DNA from 2 places in the Streptomyces sp. L2 genome. Region 1 is predicted to be linked to the other one. Evidence: riboswitches for the same ligand, from Rfam matches in the RefSeq annotation. Region 1 holds a riboswitch; the other holds the start of a gene.
What was found. A riboswitch is a leader RNA that binds a small molecule or an ion and turns the genes downstream of it on or off. The one in region 1 is predicted to bind S-adenosylmethionine.
Positions count from the first base shown of each region.

Region 1 (7,374 bases):
CTGTGGGCCAAGGGCAAGCTCCTCGTCAACATGAACACGAACCAGCCGCTGCGTCCCGAGGACATCGGCGTCGGTTCGCTCACCTTCGCCAAGCCCGAGGGCCTGGAGGAGACGGACGAGGACTTCCAGAACGAGATCGCCAAGACGGCCCTGATGATCGTCCGGCTTCAGCCGGGCAACATCAAGGACAAGCGCGAGCTCGACTGGGGGCACGAGGGCATCGTCGCCTTCTCGAAGATCTGCACCCACGTGGGCTGCCCGATCTCCCTGTACGAGCAGCAGACGCACCACGTGCTGTGCCCGTGCCACCAGTCCACCTTCGACCTCTCCGACGGTGCCCGAGTGATCTTCGGCCCCGCCGGTCACGCCCTGCCGCAGCTGCGCATCGGCGTGAACGACGACGGTTACCTCCAGGCGCTCGGCGACTTCGAGGAGCCCGTCGGTCCTGCATTCTGGGAGCGCGGATGAGTACTGCAGCGAACGAAACGCCCCGCTCTCGCGGGAAGGCTCCGGCCGGCGAGCGCGTCGCCGACTGGGCCGACGGACGGCTCGGGATCTACTCCCTGGCCAAGTCCAACATGCGCAAGATCTTCCCCGACCACTGGTCGTTCATGCTCGGCGAAGTGTGCATGTACAGCTTCATCATCATCATCCTCACGGGTGTGTACCTGACGCTGTTCTTCCACCCGTCGATGAACGAGGTCGTGTACCACGGCAGCTATGTCCCGCTTCAGGGGCAGGCGATGTCCGAGGCGTTCAACTCGACCCTGCACATCTCCTTCGACGTGCGCGGTGGTCTGCTGGTCCGGCAGATCCACCACTGGGCCGCGCTGATCTTCCTCGCCGGCATGTTCGTGCACATGATGCGCGTGTTCTTCACCGGCGCGTTCCGCAAGCCGCGTGAGATCAACTGGCTGTTCGGCTTCCTGCTGTTCGTCCTCGGCATGTTCACCGGCTTCACCGGTTACTCGCTCCCCGACGACCTGCTCTCCGGCACCGGTGTCCGCTTCATGGAGGGCGCGATCCTGTCCGTGCCGATCGTCGGCACGTACCTGTCGTTCTTCCTCTTCGGCGGCGAGTTCCCCGGCCACGACTTCGTGGCCCGGTTCTACTCGATCCACATCCTGCTGCTGCCGGGCATCATGCTCGGCCTGATGGTGGGCCACCTGATCCTGGTCTTCTACCACAAGCACACGCAGTTCGCGGGTCCCGGAAAGACCGAGAAGAACGTCGTCGGCATGCCGCTGCTGCCGGTGTACATGGCCAAGGCCGGAGGCTTCTTCTTCCTGGTCTTCGGTGTCATCGCGGTCATCTCGGCGATCGCGCAGATCAACCCGATCTGGGCCATCGGCCCCTACCGTCCGGACCAGGTGTCCACCGGCGCCCAGCCCGACTGGTACATGGGCTTCTCCGAGGGCCTGATCCGCTTCATGCCGGGCTGGGAGATCAATCTGTGGGGCCACACGCTCGTCCTGGGCGTGTTCATCCCGCTGGTGATCTTCCCGCTGGTCCTGGTGGCCATCGCGGTCTACCCGTTCATCGAGTCCTGGGTCACCGGCGACAAGCGTGAGCACCACATCCTGGACCGCCCGCGCAACGCCCCGACGCGTACGGCGTTCGGTGTCGCCTGGCTGACGCTCTACTCGATCCTGCTCGTCGGTGGTGGAAACGACCTGTGGGCCACCCACTTCCACCTGTCGATCAACTCGGTCACCTGGTTCGTCCGGATCTTCTTCTTCGTCGGACCGGTCATCGCGTTCATCGCCACCAAGCGGATCTGCCTCGGCCTGCAGCGCCGCGACCACGAGAAGGTGCTGCACGGCCGCGAGACCGGCATCATCAAGCGCCTGCCGCACGGTGAGTTCATCGAGGTGCACGAGCCGCTCAGCCAGGAGGCCCTGCACACGCTCACCGCGCATGAGCAGTACGAGCCGGCCGAGATCGGCGCCACGGTCGACGAGAACGGCGTCGAGCGCAAGGTGAAGGCCACGGAGAAGCTGCGCGTCAAGCTCTCCGGTGCCTACTACGGCGAGGGGAACCAGATCCCCAAGCCGACCGTCGAGGAGTACAAGGAGATCACGAGCGGCCACGGCCACCACTGATCCCGCGTCGCCACGCCACAGCGAAGGGCCCCGTCCGGTGTTCGGACGGGGCCCTTCGCCCTGCCCGGGGCTGGATAGGGTGGAGCCGTACTTTCTTGTACGTCCCTTCGTGTACGTCCATGACACCAGGAGCGGCTGATGAGCGCTGTGACCCCCGCTGGAGGCGACACCGCGGCGGGCCGTTCCTGGCCCGCCCTGCTGAACGGCCTGCTGGCCGGCCAGGACCTGGCGGCCGACGACACCGCCTGGGCGATGGACCGGATCATGGGCGGCGAGGCGACGGACGCCCAGATCGCCGGGTTCGCGGTCGCGCTGCGCGCCAAGGGCGCCACCGTCCAGGAGATCACCGGTCTCGTGCGCACGATGTACGACCACGCGAACGTGATCGAGGTGCCGGGCGCCACCGTCGACATCGTCGGCACGGGCGGCGACGGCGCCAAGACGGTCAACATCTCCACCATGTCGTCGATCGTCGTCGCGGGCACCGGCGCGAAGGTCGTCAAGCACGGCAACCGGGCCGCGTCCTCCGCGTCCGGCGCGTCCGACGTGCTGGAGAAGCTCGGCGTCAACCTGGACCTGACCCCGCAGGGGGTCGTCCGGGTCGCCGAGGAGGCCGGGATCACCTTCTGCTTCGCGGTGAAGTTCCACCCGGCGCTGCGCCATGTGGGCGCCGCCCGCGGCCAGTTGGGGATCCGCACGGTGTTCAACCTGCTCGGTCCGCTGACCAACCCGGCGAAGGTGCGGGCGCAGGCGGTCGGTGTCGCCGTCGCGCACGAGGCGCCGATCGTGGCGGGCGTCTTCGCCGAGCGCGGCAACTCCTCGCTGGTCTTCCGGGGCGACGACGGCCTCGACGAACTGACCACCACGGCCACCTCGCGGGTGTGGGTCGTCCGGGACGGCAAGGTCACCGAGGAGAGCTTCGACCCGCGTGACGTCGGCCTCGACCTCGTCCCCGTGGAGGCCCTGCGGGGCGCCGACGCCTCCTACAACGCGGAGGTGGCCCGGCGCCTGCTGGACGGCGAGCGGGGCCCCGTCCGGGACGCCGTAGTGCTGAACTCGGCGGCCGCGCTGGTCGCCCTGGACCCGGGGCCCGGCACGCTGGCCGAGCAGATCCGGGCCGGCATGGACAGAGCGGCGGAGTCGATCGGCTCGGGCGCCGCGAAGCGCACCCTGGACCGCTGGGTGGCGGCGAGCAACGCGTAGTCGCCCCCGGACAGTCGCCCCCGGACAGTCGCCCCCGGACAGTCGCCCCCGGACAGTCGCCCCCGGACAGTCGCCCCCGGACAGTCGCCCCCGGACAGTCGCCCCCGGACAGTCGCCCCCGGACAGTCGCCCCCGGACAGTCGCCCCCGGACAGTCGCCCCCGGACAGTCGCCCCCGGACAGTCGCCCCCGGACAGTCGCCCCCGGACAGTCGCCCCCGGACAGTCGCCCCCGGACAGTCGCCCCCGGACAGTCGCCCCCGGACAGCCGCCCCCGGACAGCCGCCCCCGGACAGCCGCCCCCGGACAGCCGCTCGCGGCGGCCGGCCCCGGCACCGCCGGCCCGGCCGCCGCTCGCGGTGGGGCGGAACACCGGGGAGCGCCGCCGTGTCCCGTCATCCGGACAGAAGTTGCGCGCCGCCGATCAGCTCGGCTAGTTTCAGGCTCAGGTCATGAGTGACAGCCATAAGGCCCCGGCCGGCTGTCCGGCAACCCTCCTTCCGTGGCGGGGTGCCCCGGGTGAGGACCAGGTCGTGGGCAGCAAGGCTCACGGCAAGCGCGGACCCTCGCGTCACCAGGGGTCCTGGTCGTCGAGGAGCCTTCCGTGAGCAAGCGAATGCGATAGGGCGTAGAGCCCCGCCTCCGCACACCCCTTTTCACTTTCCCCACGCTTGAGCCGTACCCGCTCGCGTGGTGGTTCCGCCTTGCCTCTCACGGGAGTTCGCCATGTCCGTCTCCACCGCTGCCACTCACCAGGCCGTTTGTCCCCAGCTGCCCGTTCTGGGGCGGGATGTCACCGTCCCGCTCGTCACCGGCGGCGAGGTCACCTACGCGGCCCTCGACTACGCGGCCAGCGCCCCCGCCCTCCAGCGCGTCTGGGACGACGTGGCGGCCTACGCGCCGTACTACGGCAGCGTCCACCGCGGCGCCGGCTACCTCTCCCAGCTCTCCACCGACCTCTTCGAGAACGCCCGCTCGACGGTCGCCGAGTTCCTGGACTGCCGCGACGACGACCAGGTGGTCTTCACCCGGTCGACCACGGACTCCCTCAACCTGCTGGCCCGCGCCCTGCCCGCAGGCTGCGAGGTCTTCGTCTTCGAGACCGAGCACCACGCGTCCCTGCTGCCCTGGCAGGACGCCCGGGTCAGCTACCTCGACGCGCCCCGCACCCCGCGGCAGGCCGTCCACACCCTGGAGCGGGCCCTCGCCGACCGCGACCCGCACGGCCCGGCCCTGGTCTGCGTCACCGGCGCGTCCAACGTCACCGGCGAGCTGTGGCCCGTACGCGAGCTGGCGGCCGCCGCCCACGCGCACGGCGCCCGGATCGTCCTGGACGCCGCCCAGCTCGCCCCGCACCACCCGGTCTCCCTGCGCGACCTCGACGTCGACTGGGTCGCCTTCTCCGGCCACAAGCTGTACGCCCCGTTCGGCTCCGGAGTCCTGGCCGGCCGCGCCGACTGGCTGCGGGCCGCCGAGCCGTACCTCGCGGGCGGCGGCGCCAGCCGCACGGTGAGCAGGCGCCAGGACGGCGGCGTGGACGTGGAGTGGCACGAGAGCGCCGCCCGCCACGAGGCCGGCTCCCCGAACGTGATCGGCGCCTACGCCATCGCCTCGGCCTGCAAGGCGCTGACGGAGGCCGGCTGGGACACCCTCGTCGCCCGCGAGCAGCACCTCGTCGAGAAGGTCCGCACCGGTCTGGCCGGGGTCCCCGAGGTGAAGGTCCTCTCGCTCTTCGGCGACGACGCCCCGCGGGTCGGCGTGATCTCCTTCGTCGTCGAGGGCTGGAACAGCTCCCACTTCGCCGCCGCCCTCTCCGCCGAGTACGGCATCGGCGTCCGCGACGGCCTCTTCTGCGCCCACCCCCTGCTCCGCACCCTCCTCGGCACGTCCCCCCAGACCCAGGGCGAATGCGGCGCCCCCGAGGCCGCCCCCGGCGAGAAGTCCCTCAACGCCATCCGAGTCAGCTTCGGCGCGGGCACCCCGGACGAACACACGGACCGCTTCATCACAGCGGTACGAGAACTGGTGACCAACGGCACCCAGTGGACCTACCACACAGAAAACGGCCGCTGCGTCCCGGTGGCTTGATGCCAACTCCAGGGTTGCCGACCTCAGGGGCGCGGGGAACTGCGCGATCAACCACAACGCACCCGCACCCGCGCAGAAACCGCGCCCCGCGGACGCGTAGGCGACTAGGAATCCAATCCAATAGCAAACGCAGCCTCAAGATCATGCTGCGAGTACGTCCGGAACGCCACGTGCGTATCCGTCCCCTCCACCCCGGGAATCTTGCTGATCCGCCCCGGAATGACATCCGCCAGATCCTCGTGCCGCCGCACCCGTACCATCGCGATCAGGTCATACGTCCCGGTGACGGAGAACACCTCGCTCACCGACTCCAGCGAAGCGATCCGCTCCGCGATCTCGGGGATCCGGTCCACGCTGGTCTTGATCAGGACGATCGCGGTGATCACGGCTGGTTCTCTCCCTCGGGTACCGGGGCGGCTGCGCCCTTCACTCTAGTGGTACGGCCGTAGCGCCCCCACGCGTAGAGGAACCCCAGCCCGAAGCCGACCAGGTGCGCCAGGTACGCCACCCCCGGCCCCTGTGCCGACCGCTCCGCAGCCAGCCACTGCAGCCCCGCCCAGAACGGCAGCACCACCCACGCCGGGAAGCGCAGCGGCAGGAAGAAGAGGAACGGGAGGAGACTGGTCACACGGGCCCGGGGGAACAGGTACAGGAACGCCCCGAGGACCGCCGAGATCGCCCCGGAGGCGCCCACCAGCGGCTCCTGGGAGGTGGTGTTGGCGGCCGCGTAGCCCAGCAGGGCCAGGTATCCGCAGCCGAGATAGAAGAGGGTGAACTCCACCCGGCCCATCCGTTCCTCGGTCATCGCCCCGAAGACGAAGAGGAAGAGCATGTTGCCGAGCAGATGCACCCAGCTGCCGTGCACGAACAGGGCCGTGGCCGGGGTGAGCGCCTGCCGGACCGTTCCTTCGAACAGGTCTGCGGGGATCACGCCCCAGTGTCGGAAGTACGCCCGCTGCGCGGCTAGCAGCGCGTCCCTGGAGCCGTATCCCGGAGTCAGCCCGGAGGCCGGGCCCAGCACGAAGAGCAGGCAGCACAGGGCGATGAGGCCGTACGTCATCGGCGCCGGGGAGTGCCGGACCGCCCTGAGGGTCCGGCCGGCCGTCGCGCTCCAGTGGCTGATCATGAATACAGAGCATGACGTAACGGGACGCAACCCGACAGACCGCCTCGCCGCCGTGGACAGAAGGGCGGCGGGGACCCCGCAGGCCGTAGGGTTACGAGCCACACGCGCCCGGACCGGCGCGGACCGACACGACGAGGAGCGAACAGTCACGATGACGGTGCCCCTGCCGACCGCCACGACACGATGGCGCTGCACCCTCTGCGGCAATCTGACCCGCTTCGACGTCACGCGCTCGTCGAAGGTCGTCGAGTACGTCCACCTCGACCTGGCCGGTGAGCCGACGGTCGAGGAGCGCGAGGTGGTCAGTGAGACCATCGAGTCGGTGCGCTGCCGCTGGTGCAACGCGGTGGACCAGGTGGAACTCGTGGACAGGCCGGGCTCCGGCTCCTGAGGGGAGCGGGACCCCGCACAGCATTGGGGTGTGACGGATGGTGGAGACCGCAGGCGGGGGGCCGGGCGACGGCACCGCCGAGGTGCTTGACCGTCCGCTGCCCGACGGCGTGCGCCGCCGGGTCGTACAGATCGTCTCGGACGGCTTCGGCGGACTGACCGTGGCGGAACTGCCCGCCCAGTTGCGGCAGTACGCCCGGTTCGCCCCCAATCGGCGGACCAAGTTCGCGGGCAACGCGATGGCGGCCGCGCTGGAGACCGACGCGGTCTTCCGGCAGCGGATCGGGGAGAAGTTCAGAGAGGCGCAGCCGGAACTGTCCGGCGCCCTCGACTCCGGCTCGCCGCCCCCGGCCGCGGATCCGCTCGACGTGGCGGCCGCGGCCTATGTGCTGCGCCCCGCGGGCTGGGTGAAGCTGGTCACCGCGGCCGGCGAGGAGGCCCAGCGCGCCGACGCCGAGCGCGTCGGC
Region 1 covers NZ_QBDT01000001.1:5,864,286-5,871,659, forward strand. The annotation lists gene DBP14_RS26195 (Rieske 2Fe-2S domain-containing protein) at 1-468, shown strand, start outside; gene DBP14_RS26200 (ubiquinol-cytochrome c reductase cytochrome b subunit) at 465-2,102, shown strand; gene trpD (anthranilate phosphoribosyltransferase) at 2,241-3,305, shown strand; SAM riboswitch class IV at 3,752-3,868, shown strand; gene DBP14_RS26210 (aminotransferase class V-fold PLP-dependent enzyme) at 4,030-5,391, shown strand; gene DBP14_RS26215 (Lrp/AsnC ligand binding domain-containing protein) at 5,496-5,777, opposite strand; gene DBP14_RS26220 (rhomboid family intramembrane serine protease) at 5,774-6,517, opposite strand; gene DBP14_RS26225 (hypothetical protein) at 6,669-6,908, shown strand; gene DBP14_RS26230 (NYN domain-containing protein) at 6,946-7,374, shown strand, end outside.

Region 2 (7,374 bases), 1.6 Mb from region 1:
ATGCCGGCGGCCGCGGCGGGGGCGCCGTAGCGCTCGACGCCGTGGGCGCGCAGGTCGGCGGCGAAGCCGAGGATCGCCTCGACGACGGCGTCCGGGCCGCGCTCGCGGCCGGTGGCGCGGCGGGCGCGGTGCAGCAGTGCGCCGTCGTCGCCGACGAGGGCGGCCTTCATTCCGGTACCGCCCACGTCCAGGGCGATGACATGTCTCACCACGGGGCCTAGTGTGACCCCCGCACCCATGAGAGGTCTAGTCCACTCGCTTGGTGTAGACCATATGTTGTCCATATATTGAACGCTCGAACAGCAGGGTTGGGGTTTTGACGGTGGGTCGGCGTACGGCAGGAATGATCGCGGTGGTGTCCGCACTGGGCATGACAGCGGTCCTCGGGGGCTGCGGAAGCGGCGCGGGTTCGTCCGACGTGACCCTCAAGCTGGTCGCCGCCGACTACGGCGACTCCCCGGCGAACAGCTCGCAGAAGTACTGGGACGCGCTGGCGGCGGCGTACGAGGCGAAGCACCCCGGCGTGAAGGTCGACGTCAGCGTCTACTCGTGGAACGACGTCGACCGCAAGGTCAAGGAGATGGTCGACGCCGGGCACGCCCCCGACATGGCCCAGATCGGCGCCTACGCCGACTACGCGGCCCAGGGCAAGCTGTACCAGGCCTCCGACCTGCTCTCCATCGCCACGCAGGCCGACTTCCTGTCCACGCTGTCCGACGCGGGGCAGTGGAACCACCTGCAGTACGGCATCCCGTTCGCCGCCTCCACCCGGGTCCTCTTCTACAACAAGACCCTCTTCTCCCAGGCCGGCATCACGCCGCCCAGCGACTGGAGCGAGCTGGCGGCCGACGCGAAGGCGCTCAAGGCGAAGGGGGTGAAGTACCCGTACGCGCTGCCGCTCGGCCCGGAGGAGGCGCAGGCCGAGACCATGCAGTGGCTGCTGGGCGGCGGCGACGGCTACACCGACGACGTCGGCACCTACACCATCGGCTCCGAGCAGAACATAGAGACCTTCACCTGGCTGAAGGACGAGCTGGTCGGCAAGGGGCTGACCGGGCCGGTCGCCCCCGGCAAGCTGAACCGCGCGGCGGCGTTCGCCGCGTTCGCCGACGGGCAGGTGGGCATGCTGAACGGGCACCCCACGCTGATCCAGCAGGCCGCCAAGAAGGGCGTGAAGTTCGGGACGGTGCCGATGCCGGGGCGCGAGGGCAAGGCCAAGGCGTCCATGGGGGTCGCCGACTGGATGATGGCGTTCAAGCAGAACGGGCACGCCGAGCAGGTCGGCAAGTTCCTGGACTTCGTCTACAGCGAGAAGAACGTCCTGTCGTTCTCCCGCGAGTACGGGCTGCTGCCGGTGACCATGTCGGCGTCCACCGCGATGAGTGAGTCGGATGCGTCGCCGGACAAGCAGTTGCATCCGTTCCTGGATCAGTTGCCGTACTCCGAGCTGTATCCCGTGGGGAAGACGTCTTGGGCGGCGGTCAGTGCGGATGTGAAGAAGGAGATCGGTAAGGCCGTCAGCCCGACCGGCAGCCCGGCGGGCGTGCTGACCCGGCTCCAGGCGGAGGCGACCGCTGCGGACAGCGAGGCCTCGAACTAGCGGTTCGCCGGGTGCGTCTTCGGCTGGCGGCCGGTGGGGGCTTCTCGCGCAGTTCCCCGCGCCCCTTTGGGGCGGGGGTGCCGGCCGTTTTTGACTGCCGGCACGTGGGGGCTTCTCGCGCCCACGCGGCGGAGCCGCATGTCGGTACAGTCCCGTGCCCCTTGCGGGGCGCGTTACCTTTGCCGGTATGGAATTGGGTGAACGGGAGCAGGAGATTCTCGCTCTGGAGCGGCGGGGGTTTTCGGGGCCCGGGGCCAAGGAGCGGGCTGTACGGGAGGAGCTGGGGATGGCGCCCGTGCGGTACTACCAGCTGCTGAACGCCCTGCTGGACGACGAACGGGCGCTGGCGCACGACCCCGTGACCGTGAACCGGCTGCGCCGGGTGCGGGACGCACGCCGCTCCGAGCGCTGAGGAGTGAGCACGGCCCCCCGCGGATAGTGTCGCCGTATGGGCTCCCATACGACGGACTCGACGGACTCGGCCAACCCGCTGCCCGCCCCGGTGACCCGGGCCGGGCGGGACGGACTCGCCGCCCTGCTCGCCGCGCCGCGCACCGCGCTGATCGGCCTCGACTTCGACGGCACGCTGGCGCCGATCGTCGACGACCCCGAGCAGGCCCGCGCCCATCCCGGCGCCGTCCCCGCGCTGGCCGCGCTCGCGCCCCAGGTGGCGTCCGTGGCCGTGGTCACCGGCCGCCCCGCCGGGGTCGCCGTACGGCACGGCGGTTTCGCCGGTGTGCCCGGCCTCGACCACCTCGTCGTCCTCGGCCACTACGGCGCCGAACGCTGGGACGCCGTCTCCGGCACCGTCAGCGCGCCCGCCCCGCACCCCGGTGTCGCCGCCGTCCGCGCGGAGTTGCCGGGCGTCCTGGACCGGGCCGGCGCCTGGCACGGCACGTGGATCGAGGAGAAGGGCCGCGCCCTCGCCGTCCACACCCGCCGGGCCGACGACCCCGAGGCCGCCTACGACGCCCTGCGCGGCCCGCTCACCGACCTCGCCAGCCGGCACGGCCTGATCGTCGAACCCGGCCGCCTCGTCCTCGAACTCCGCCCGCCCGGGATGGACAAGGGCGTCGCCCTCCTGGACTACGTCCGCGAGATCTCCGCCGGCGCCGTCCTCTACGCCGGCGACGACCTCGGCGACCTCCCCGCCTTCGCCGCCCTCGAAAAACTCCGCTCCGACGGCCTCCCCACCCTTCTGGTCTGCAGCGGCAGCGCAGAGGTCGGAGAACTCGCAGAACGAGCAGACCTGGTCGTCGACGGCCCCGAGGGAGTCGTATCCCTGCTCCGGTCACTGGCGGAGAGGCTCAATACCAGCCCGTCCGGCGTTTGAGGACGAGGCCCGAAGGGCCGAAGCGGGGGTCTGGGGGCGCAGCCCCCAGGGACGGGAAGGGTAGGGGCGGCGGGGGCGAGATCAATCGTCCAGTGCCCCGAGCTGGTCCAGGAACCAGCGCGCCGGCGGCAACGCCGTAGCCGCGGCGGCCAGCCGCTTGCACCGCTCGGACCGCTCCCCCTCCCCCATGCTCAGCGCCGAGTGCAACGCCTCCGCCGTCCCCACCACGTCGTACGGATTCACGCACACCGCGTCCTCGCCCAGCTCCTCGAACGCCCCCGCCTCCCGCGACAGCACCAGCGCACACCCCGACTCCGACACGACCGGCACCTCCTTCGCGACCAGGTTCATCCCGTCCCGGATGGGGTTGACCAGCGCCACGTCGGCCAGCCGGTACGCCGCCAGCGACCGTGCGAAGTCGTCCTTGACGTGCAGCAGCACCGGACTCCAGCCCGCCGTACCGAACTCGGCGTTGACCGCCTCCGCCACCCGCTGCACCTCGGCGGTGTAGTCCCGGTACACCGCGAGGTCCTGCCGCGAGGGGTAGGCGAACGCGACGTGCACGACCCGCTCGCGCCAGTCGGGGTGCTCCCGCAGCAGGTGCCGGTACGCCAGCAGCCCCCGCACGATGTTCTTGGACAGCTCGGTCCGGTCCACCCGGACGATCGTGCGCCGCCCCTCGCCGATCTCCTCCCGGAGTCCCGCCATCCGCTCGTCCACGTCCGCCCGGTGCGCCCGCTCCCGCAGGAACTCGGCGTCGGCCCCCAGGCCGTGCACGCCGATCCGGGTCCCGGACGGGATGCCCGGACCCAGTACGGCGTGGCAGCAGGCGGTGAACGCGTCCGCCCACCGCCGGGTCAGGAACGCGGCCCGGTCGGCGCCCAGGATCCCGGTCAGCAGCTCCGCCGCGATGTCGTCGGGGAGCAGCCGGAAGTAGTCCGGCGGCGCCCACGGGGTGTGCGAGAAGTGGCCGATCCGCAGGTCGGGCCGCAACTGCCGCAGCATCCGGGGGGCGAGGGCCAGGTGGTAGTCCTGGATCATCACCGCCGCGCCCTCGGCGGCCTCCTCGGCCAGCGCCTCCGCGAACGCCCGGTTGTAGGCCCGGTACGACTCCCACTGCCGCCGGAACTCCGCGTCGAACACGGGCTCCAGCGGGGTCTGGTACAGCATGTGGTGGACGAACCAGAGCACCGAGTTGGCGATGCCGTTGTACGCGTCGGCGTGCACGTCGGCCGGGATGTCCAGCATCCGCACGCCCGGCTCGCCCTCACCGCGCCGCACCGCCTCGCGGTCGCCGTCGGAGAGCGCGGCGCACACCCACAGCGAGTCCGCGTCGGAGCCGATCGCCGACAGCCCCGAGACCAGCCCGCCCCCGCCCCGCTTGGCGCTCAGCGAACCGTCCTCGCCGACCGTGTACGACACCGGGCCGCGGTTGGACGCGACCAGCACCTGAGCCTTGGGAGCAGCGGTGGAAGCCATACGCCTGAACCTAGCCCGGCTCGTAACGCCTCAAACGTGTATACCGGCCGCCCAGGGACGGTATGCAGCCGTTCTCCCGGCGGTATGCGGCCGTTCTCCCGGCGCGCGCCGAGAGGCCCGCGCGGCCCGCACAGGGCGACCGCGCCGGCAGCGCCTACGCCACCCGCCGTGCCGCGTACTCCGCGATCTCCGCCATCGGCGGCCGCTCCTCCGTGTCCACCGAGTATGTGCGCGGCTCGAAGCCGTCCGTCCCGCGCTCGAACTGGGTCAGCGCCGGCCGGAGCAGATGCCCGCGGGCCAGCCGCAGCTGCGCGGTGCGGTAGATCGCCGCGGCCATCCGGCCGAGCGCCTGCCCGTCCTGGTGCCGGTGCTTGCGCACGCCGACGTCCACCTGGGCCAGCGCGTCCAGGCCCACCAGGTGCAGCGCGTCCACGAGCATGCCCAGCTCGACGCCGTAGCCCACCGGGAACGGCAGCTGCTCCAGCAGGCCGCGCCGCGCCGCGTACTCCCCGCCGAGCGGCTGCACGAACCCCGCCAGCTGCGGCCAGTGCATGTTCAGCAGGGGGCGGGCCATCAGCTCGGTGACCCGGCCGCCCTGCCCGGTGGCACCGGCGAGCGGGCGGTCGTACATGGCCTTGACCAGTTGCACGTCCGGATCGGTCAGCAGCGGGCCGACGATGCCCGAGACGAAGTCGGCGGAGAACTCCCGCAGGTCGGCGTCGATGAAACAGACGATGTCACCCCGGGTGACCAGAAGTGAGCGCCACAGCACCTCGCCCTTGCCGGGGACGGAGGGGATGCGGGGGAGGATCGCGTCCCGGTGGACGACGCGGGCGCCTGCCGCCGCGGCCACCTCGGAGGTGCGGTCGGTCGAGCCGGAGTCGATCACGACGATCTCGTCCACCAGCGGCGTCCGCTCCACCAGGTCACGGCGGATGACCTCGACGATCGCCCCGACCGTCGCCTCCTCGTTCAGCGCGGGCAGCACCACGCTGATCGACTGGCCCGAGCACCGCTTGGCGGCCAGTATCTTGTGCGGCGGACGGTCGGCCACGGACCAGGACCGGGTGGTCAGCCAGCGCTCGACTTCTTCCAGCACGGCCTGCGGCTCCTCACTCCTCGTGATCACGGTGCGTCACCGTGATCCATCTCGCGGTTCGGACGACTATCTCAACAGTCCTGGCCTTCGGTTACAGTCTTGAACAACGCCGACGACCGTCGCATGCCGGGGGTCGCAAGCGTCCACAACCGAATACCGCTCATCCAGAGGGGCAGAGGGAAACGGCCCGATGAAGCCCCGGCAACCCTCCAGCCGGCACTCGTCTTCGTGGCGAGGCTCCCGGCTAGGGAAGGTGCCAAATCCGTCTCACGGCGAAGTGCGTCGTGAGAAAGATGAGGAGAAAGGGCCTCGCCTCACATGGCTGCGCAGACAGTTGCAGACTCCAGCACCTCCGCCCCCGCCTCGACGTCCGCCGTCGACCTCGGTCCCGCCGCGGCCCTGAGCTGTCGCGAGTGCGGTCACCGCGTCCCGCTCGGCCCCCTCTTCGCCTGCGAGGAGTGTTTCGGCCCGCTGGAGATCGCGTACGACTTCTCCGCCTACGACACCGAGGAACTCCGCGCACGCATCGAGGCCGGCCCCGCGAACATCTGGCGGTACGCCCCGCTGCTGCCCGTCCCCGCCGACGTGGCCGACAAGCCGAACATCAACCCCGGCTGGACCAAGCTCGTCAAGGCCGACAACCTCGCCGCGGAGCTCGGCGTCACCGGCGGTCTGTACGTCAAGGACGACTCCGGCAACCCGACGCACTCCTTCAAGGACCGCGTCGTCGCCCAGGCCCTGGAGGCCGCGCGCGCCTTCGGCTTCACCACCCTGTCCTGCTCCTCCACCGGCAACCTCGCCGGCGCGGTCGGCGCCGCCGCCGCGCGGGCCGGCTTCCGCTCCTGCGTGTTCATCCCGCACGACCTGGAGCAGGGCAAGGTCGTCATGGCCGCGATCTACGGCGGCGACCTCGTCGGCATCGAGGGCAACTACGACGACGTGAACCGCTTCTGCTCCGAGCTGATCGGCGACCCGGCCGGCGAGGGCTGGGGCTTCGTCAACGTCAACCTGCGGCCGTACTACGCGGAGGGCTCCAAGACCCTGGCGTACGAGATCTGCGAGCAGCTCGGCTGGCAGCTCCCGGACCAGCTCGTGGTGCCCATCGCGTCCGGCTCCCAGCTCACGAAGATCGACAAGGGTCTCCAGGAACTGATCAAGCTGGGCCTGGTCGAGGACAAGCCGTACAAGATCTTCGGCGCGCAGGCCGAGGGCTGCTCGCCGGTGTCGACCGCGTACAAGGCGGGGCACGACGTCGTACGGCCGCAGAAGCCGAACACGATCGCCAAGTCGCTGGCCATCGGCAACCCGGCCGACGGACCGTACGTCCTCGACATCGCGCGCCGCACCGGCGGGGCCGTGGAGGACGTGACCGACGAGGAAGTCGTCGACGCGATCAAGCTGCTGGCCCGCACGGAGGGCATCTTCGCGGAGACGGCGGGCGGCGTGACCGTCGGCGTCACCCGCAAGCTGCTCAAGGAGGGCCTGCTGGACCCGACGAAGACCACGGTCGTCCTCAACACGGGCGACGGCCTCAAGACCCTGGACGCGGTGGCCGGGACCGGCCTCACCGCCACCATCCGCCCGAACCTGGACTCCTTCCGAGAGGCTGGCCTCGCATGAGCGTGACCGTTCGCATCCCCACCATTCTGCGTACCTACACCGGCGGGCAGGCCGAGGTCGCCGCCGAGGGCGCGACGCTGTCCGAGGTCATCGAGGACCTGGAGAAGCACCACACCGGGATCGCCGCCCGCGTGCTGGACGACCAGGGCAAGCTGCGCCGGTTCGTCAACGTGTACGTCAACGACGACGACGTCCGCTTCGAGCAGGGCCTGCAGACGGCCACCCCCGACGGCGCCGGCGTCT
Region 2 covers NZ_QBDT01000001.1:4,296,668-4,304,041, forward strand. The annotation lists gene DBP14_RS19185 (ROK family protein) at 1-209, opposite strand, end outside; gene DBP14_RS19190 (extracellular solute-binding protein) at 344-1,600, shown strand; gene DBP14_RS19195 (DUF3263 domain-containing protein) at 1,788-2,012, shown strand; gene otsB (trehalose-phosphatase) at 2,049-2,933, shown strand; gene DBP14_RS19205 (trehalose-6-phosphate synthase) at 3,015-4,412, opposite strand; gene DBP14_RS19210 (glucosyl-3-phosphoglycerate synthase) at 4,567-5,511, opposite strand; SAM riboswitch class I at 5,669-5,811, shown strand; gene thrC (threonine synthase) at 5,830-7,131, shown strand; gene DBP14_RS19220 (MoaD/ThiS family protein) at 7,128-7,374, shown strand, end outside.
Region 2: linked by a shared signal. The riboswitch ahead of thrC (threonine synthase) and the one ahead of DBP14_RS26210 (aminotransferase class V-fold PLP-dependent enzyme) in region 1 are both predicted to bind S-adenosylmethionine.